2 regions of the Bacillus sp. 1NLA3E genome follow, and region 1 is predicted to be linked to the other one. Evidence: riboswitches for the same ligand, from Rfam matches in the RefSeq annotation. Region 1 holds a riboswitch; the other holds the start of a gene.
The links. Region 1 has a riboswitch for cobalamin ahead of B1NLA3E_RS02190 (HoxN/HupN/NixA family nickel/cobalt transporter). Riboswitches for the same ligand answer to the same signal wherever they lie in the genome.
Positions count from the first base shown of each region.

Region 2: another riboswitch for cobalamin. It lies ahead of B1NLA3E_RS04715 (DUF4430 domain-containing protein); the one in region 1 lies ahead of B1NLA3E_RS02190 (HoxN/HupN/NixA family nickel/cobalt transporter).

Region 1 is NC_021171.1:416,349-419,773, reverse strand. It holds gene cobJ (precorrin-3B C(17)-methyltransferase) at 1-900, opposite strand, end outside; gene B1NLA3E_RS02190 (HoxN/HupN/NixA family nickel/cobalt transporter) at 902-1,615, opposite strand; cobalamin riboswitch at 1,744-1,934, opposite strand; cobalamin riboswitch at 2,051-2,251, opposite strand; gene B1NLA3E_RS02185 (exonuclease domain-containing protein) at 2,363-2,986, opposite strand; gene B1NLA3E_RS02180 (DUF3147 family protein) at 3,224-3,425, opposite strand, start outside.
Region 2 is NC_021171.1:953,957-957,381, forward strand. It holds gene B1NLA3E_RS04705 (biotin transporter BioY) at 1-554, opposite strand, end outside; gene B1NLA3E_RS04710 (DUF998 domain-containing protein) at 692-1,354, opposite strand; cobalamin riboswitch at 1,565-1,761, shown strand; gene B1NLA3E_RS04715 (DUF4430 domain-containing protein) at 1,896-3,425, shown strand, end outside.

The DNA of each region.
Region 1 (3,425 bases):
AGCTAGTTCTGCTATTTCTCTTAAAGAGACTTCAGCCTTATGTTCATTTTGCTGACCTATCGCTTGGCTAAACTGTTCAAGAGCCCATGGCTCGGCATCCTTTTGCAGACGTTGATGAAGCTTAAGTGGTTGCTCCGTTTGACCTAAAGTGTATTTCCGCTGATATCCTCTTGGTGTAATCATTAATCCTTCATATAAAAATGTTGCTGAATTTCCGATGATAACTGTTGTTAACATCCCAATCTCATGTTCTAGCATTTCTTTTAAGTTCGTGACAATCACTTGTTGGCGGTCACGATACGCACTTTTTACTAATCCGACAGGAGTTTCAGGCGAACGATATTTTAATAGAATTTTTTGGGCCTCTTCGATTTGTCTCGTTCTTCTTCCACTTTTCGGATTATAAAGAGCGATGACAAAATCAGTACTAGCAGCTGCTTCAATTCTTTTTTCAATTAAATTCCATGGTGTTAAATGATCACTCAAACTGATTGTACAAGCATCATGCATCACGGGGGCCCCGAGTAAGGATGCACAGGAATTAATGGCCGAGATACCTGGAATAATTTCAACCTCAACACCTGTCTCTTTTTTCCAGCCTTTTTCAATTAACACTTCATAGATTAGCCCTGCCATACCGTACACCCCAGCGTCCCCACTAGAAATAACCGCCACTTTGTTACCAAGTTCGGCCTGCTTAACTGCCTCCTGGGCCCGGCTCACCTCTTCAGTCATACCCGTGCTAATAATCTCCTGGTCTGTTAATAGACCTTCTATTAAGTCAACATACGTACTATAACCAATCACCATATTACTTTCTTTGATTGCTTCACGCGCCCGATCGGTCACATGATCAAAACTACCTGGTCCAAATCCAATTACCAGCAACTTTCCTTTCAACTCAAACTCCCCCTTTTATGATCTCAACGAGCATATTTAAACCTAGCCCCAAACTATACAGCCCTGTCACAAAGCCGAGCACAAGAAAAAGGTTCTTTTTCAGCCTTGCTTTCAAAAATCCCCAAGTCAGTAATATGGCGATGAGCATGGTTGAGATTAACAATCCTACTACAAACAAAATCAATTGAACTGTGGCTGTTTCAAAATTATTACCACCACTTACATTTGTAAGTACAGCTATTTGTGTTGGACTTTCTACCCCAATACCATGAATGGTTCCGATAATGGCTGCACTTAAGATACCTATTTTGAATGATGAAAGGTTTTTACCTTTTTCTATAAGGTTTGTTTTTTGTATTAATTTCCCGAAAAACTGGAAAACAATCTGTACCCTGCTTTTATATTTGTAATCTCCTTTTTGCCGAAACAACGAATAAATCATAAATCCCCCAAGAATAATCAGCGTAACGCATACTAATCCCTCCATCACTTCCCGGGTTGAGTCAGGCATTTCTAAACCTAAATAGATGGATATCAAGCCAATCAAGAACACTATTGTGCCATGCCCTAATGCATACATCACTCCGAGCGAAATTTGTTTCCGTTTTTTTTCCTCGCTCCCAACCATATCGGCAATCGCCGCAACATGGTCACCGTCTACACCATGTTTCATTCCTAATAAAATGGCTAACAATGCAAAAGTAAAAAGTTTCACTTCCCGTCCCCCCTTTAAAAGCCAAAAGCACCCCTACCAAAGTAGGGGTGCATAAATAAATACATACATACAAAACAGCATTGTATTGCATTCAATCAGCACTTCCACCCATAGGCCCGTAGGTTTACAGAAGTGTCTAGGTCAAGGCAGGTCTCCTGACTTTGGATCATCATATCATTGCGTCTTCCCAACAAATGTTAGTGACAATAGGCAATGATACTCACCATTACAGTGGCGGGTACCGTGACGGATTATTACCGTACTTCCCTTTTCACGCAATCCATTCAAGCGATTGCGCACCTTTTCCTAAACATTATTTAGTTGTTTCCAAAGGAATTAAAAAATCCATCCAACAAAAATTGGATGGATAAAACGAAAGCAAACATAGTTTCTTAAGTTGCTATCGTTTCACATCCTCAATCCCCGAAGAAGTTGAAACTCATTTCAATTAAGCTAGGTCTCCTGACTCGTGTATCGTCCTACTCAAGGACCTTCCCGTACAATATACCTCCTCAAGGAAAAGTATTTTTATACAGTGGTTCTCCTTTTTCGTCCACACTTACAGTTGCGGGGGCAGTTCTGGATTTTACCAGATTCCCTATTAAGCCGAATGGCACCTTAATTTACTACGAAAATATTAACTTTTTTGGATATTACAATTTCAAATTGAAACTATCATACATGTTATCTTAATATTCTCCATTTTTCAACAACTAAATGAATAATTTGGAAAATAGTTGTTTCATATCAAAGATGGATTCTCTTTATTTTGGCTGTTGCAGGTTGATATCTTCGCATCGGGCCATATTCAAGTGCCTCTCTCAGGTAGAGATCTCCATTTGGATTTGATTTTTTTAACAACTCCATTAAATAGGTAATATCATCAAGAGCTCTATGTGTTTGATAATCGGTAATATTATGTGCACTCAATAAGGTTAGTAGCTTACTATTCGGAAAACCGTAACCCTTCCATTTAATACTTCTCATCGTACAATACCAATTTAATTCATTCACTTCCGGATACATTCGATAAAGGAAACTTCGGTCGAAAGAAGCATTATGAGCAAAAACCGCATCTGATTGACTAAAGTACGATTTAATTTTCCCATCCAAAAAGCTTTTTCCAGCAACTAATTCAAATGGGATCCCGTGAACTCGGTAAGCATTGTCATAATTTCTAATGGCCGATGCAGATAGCGGTTCTCGTAAAAACGAGTCTTGGTCTAGAATGTCGATTATTTCGCCTGTTTCTTCTCGATAAGAGAATAAATTTAAAGCTATTTCAATTATTTCATCAGAATCTGGACCTAATCCAGTTGTCTCAACGTCAACCAACAAACCTACCTTATTCTGCTTTTTCAAATTCCTCATCCTTTAACCTTTAATATATATGATCATATAATAACTGTAGTTTATTTTACAGCGTTAGCCTATTTATTTTTAGGCTGTGTTAAATTAGAGTGTTGATTTCCGCTTTCAATCAACTTTGTGCAAAAAATCAACATTGAGCTTTAACACAGACTTTAAAAAAAGGTCTGAATCCAGATTTTGGAATCAGACCTTTTTTCTTTAATTGTCCTGCTCAAGCCGCTAAATGACTTGTGGACTTCATTTACCAAGCGCTTCCGCTTTTCCTATGAAATTGCTCCGGACTACACGGGTTTTTAGTTTATCTCTAAATAAGGCGATCGATATAGAGCTTCCAAGCCATAATGCCAGTCCTAAGATAATGCTTAACATCCATTGATGACTCATTTGTAAAACCAGTAAAACCGTTAAAACGCAAACAACTCCACCAATCATTCCAAAT
Region 2 (3,425 bases), 540 kb from region 1:
ACTGTTTTCTCAAGGCGATGAGCTAGTATACCGGCGAAAACTGCTAGGATAATATCTTTAGGCAATGGAACGACCATCCACATCCAAGCCATTTTATATGTGAATCCTTCTGGGGCAGAAGCCCAAAACTTGTATGCATAATACATTAAATTTGTTCCAAGAACATAGTTGATGACTAATCCAACTAATGCTGCAGTGATAAATGTAGGTAAACTTTGTTTCTTTTCAACAATTTTACCGCAAACATAAGCAACTAAAATATATGAAACAATAAATCCGAAAGTTGGCTTAACAATCGTAGCAAAACCACCCCCGAATTGAGCAAAGACAGGAACACCTACAAGTCCAACAAATGTATACACTGTTAAGGCAATCGCTCCAAGGCGGCTCCCAAGTATGACTCCAGCTAAAATCGCAAAGAAAGTTTGTAAAGTTATAGGCACCCCGCCAATAACCATGAACGGAACAAACGATGTAATGTTTGCGCCGATAGCCATTAAGGCAACAAAAACTCCTACCATAGTTAAATCAATTGCTCTAAGTTTTTTATTCATTTCTATATCCCCCAAAATCTATTTATAGATAAAGAATAATGCGAAAGTTTATTTTTTGTCAACTAAAAAAATCAAAAGGTTGACATATATAGTGGTAGGAACATAAAAATCAGCCGAAAACTTCTTCGGCTGAATGCTTATATATTAAGTTTATTTAAACTAGAGGTTTTTGTACTTTTACGGGTTTTCCAGTTAAGAAAAAAGAGTTGGATCGACACGACTAGCACCCACTGCAGATAACTCCCGATCGTAAGCCGCTCGAATAATCCGCCGAAATCTGAATCATTGGCTACACTGATTGCCGCTGTCCCCCCAGTAATAAACACGATAAAGAAGGATATGTAGGAGTATGTCCGCAATTTGGATAGGGCTGCTTCCTTTTTCACACCCATCCCAAATAGAATAATTGATAACATGGTTAATAAGGAACAAATACTTGCCAAACCTAAATGCACTTTTCCTCCAAAGGTCATTTCAACAAAACGAGGGTCTTGGGGGAAAAAATACATTCCGCCACCTGTCAATCCAACAAAGAAAAGAGCTAGGGCAGCCGTTTTTATTTTCTTCATGTTTGGCGTTTTTAAACATAAAAACATGCCAACGCTAAATGCAATAATGAATAGATTATAGATAGCGAAAAGAATTTGTACACTCGGAATCGATTCAACATTAGAAGCAGTTATTTCACTAATTGTATTGTAAAGGTGACTGTAACTTTCGAGCTGAGACCCACCAATAATGACAGCAACTAAATACAATAAAGGGGCTAAAATTCCGAATAAGGGATAGACCTTTTTCATCCCATGTCCCTCCTATTATTAAAAGTCCTAGTTTGCCTATATCTTACCTCTATTAAGCTAGTTGATTTGTGAAATTTTTATTACTTTTGGAAAAATTAGGACTGTACCATAAACTGACTTACTTTTTAAAAAATCAGAAAATATTACAATGAAAGTCCAAATACATATACAAATGATTGGACAATTTGTATAATGATGAGTGACATAAAATTAATATTGGTATAAACAGGTGCAATGGTCTATTGAAAAATAGATTTTGTGCTTAATAGGGAAGTTTGGTGAAAGCCAACGCGGTCCCGCCACTGTAAATGGGAGCAACCTATAAAATGTCACTGTCGTTTTTTGATGGGAAGGCATAGGGAGTGATGATCATGAGCCAGGAAACCTGCCTGTTTTTTACACCAGCGGCCTACGTGGATAGGAGGGTGTTAAGTCAGGAACATTTATTTTGTTTGCTGCTTAACTAAAACAAACCTCCTCCTTAATATAGGGAGGATTTTTTTATGGATTTTTTATATTTAGAGAATGGAGAGAAGCGGATATGTTGGTTAGTAGAAAGATGAACGTATTATTGGTTGCAGTGTTTTTATTTTCTTTAATAGCTGGCGGCTTTCAAGCACCAGTTTTTGCGGCTGAAGGAGAGAATAAAGCGTCTGTAACGGTTATTGGGGACGAGGCAGCCGGAACTATGGTGGATAATCAACCAGTTCCAATTGCGGAAAATGCAACGGCTTTGGATATTTTGAGTAGCGCTGTTGGTGGGGACTTGGTAACTTCAGATACAGCTTGGGGAAAATCGCTCGACGAAATTAAAGGTTTAGCTCCTGGTCCAGAGGATACTTATTTTTGGGCTTTTTATGTAAATGGTTTTTCTTCTGATTTAGGTGCAGGAAGTTATACTGCTCAAAATGGAGATCATTATACTTTCCGCTATGAGGATTGGAATAAACCTGTCAGTGCTTCCATTAAAGTAATTGGTAAAAATAAAGAAGTAATTAACGAATCTAAATATAATTCATTCGTAGGTAAAGTAAGCGCATTACAATTATTACAGAAGTTAATGGGCAAAGAGAGAGTGTCTTTTGATAAAGATGGTTTTCTTTCTATTAATAATATAAATGCAGAAGGTACATATTACTGGGCTTTTTATGTGAATGATGAATACGCTTCTACAGGAGCAGATAGCTATTTTCTTCAACCTAATGACCAAATAACCTTTCAATATGAATCATGGGAGCAACCATCCGATAATGAAGGTGATGGGGACGGAGTACCGAATGAAAACACGGGAAATGAAAATAATCAACCACCTAGTGAACCGATTGCATCCGAAACGCTTCAAAATGCAATTGATACCACTTTGACTTTGTTCCCTGATGAATATGTTGGTGAAAAAGAAGCGGTTGTCTTAAGGCAATTAGGAAAAAGTATTCCAACAAATTATTTAGATAATGTGACAAAACTTGTTATAGACAAGAAAGGTGTCATTAGAAATATTTTAGATACAGAAGGTTATATTTTAGGAATTGTTGCAGCAGGTGGAGACCCAACCAATATAGGCGGCTACAATTTAATCTCTTCAATTTATACTGGTGACGTTGTAAAACCTGGATTGAACGGAGTTGCCTATGCACTGATTGCGTTAGATAGTATGAATTTTGAAATTCCTGCTACTGCTACATGGACAAGAGAAAAATTAGTGAACTATTTATTAGACAGTCAAAATAAGGATGGTAGCTGGTCAGGAGCAAATGCAGATATTGATATTACAGCAATGGTATTACAAGCCCTTTCTCCATACAAGGATCAAGCTGGTGTTAGCGAAGCAGTGAATAAGGGTGTTGAAAATCTATCATCCGTTTATCTGAGCGGAAAAATTGACAACAGCAATACTGCAGCTCAAGTGATTATTGCTTTATCAGCTTTAGGTATAGATCCAAATGGAGAAACATTTACTAAAGGTGGTACTAGCATAGTATCATACCTTTTATCATTTAAAGTTGGAGATAATGGATTTGAATGGAAACATGGCAAAGGAATAAACATGCTTGCTTCAAGCCAAAGCCTTCAG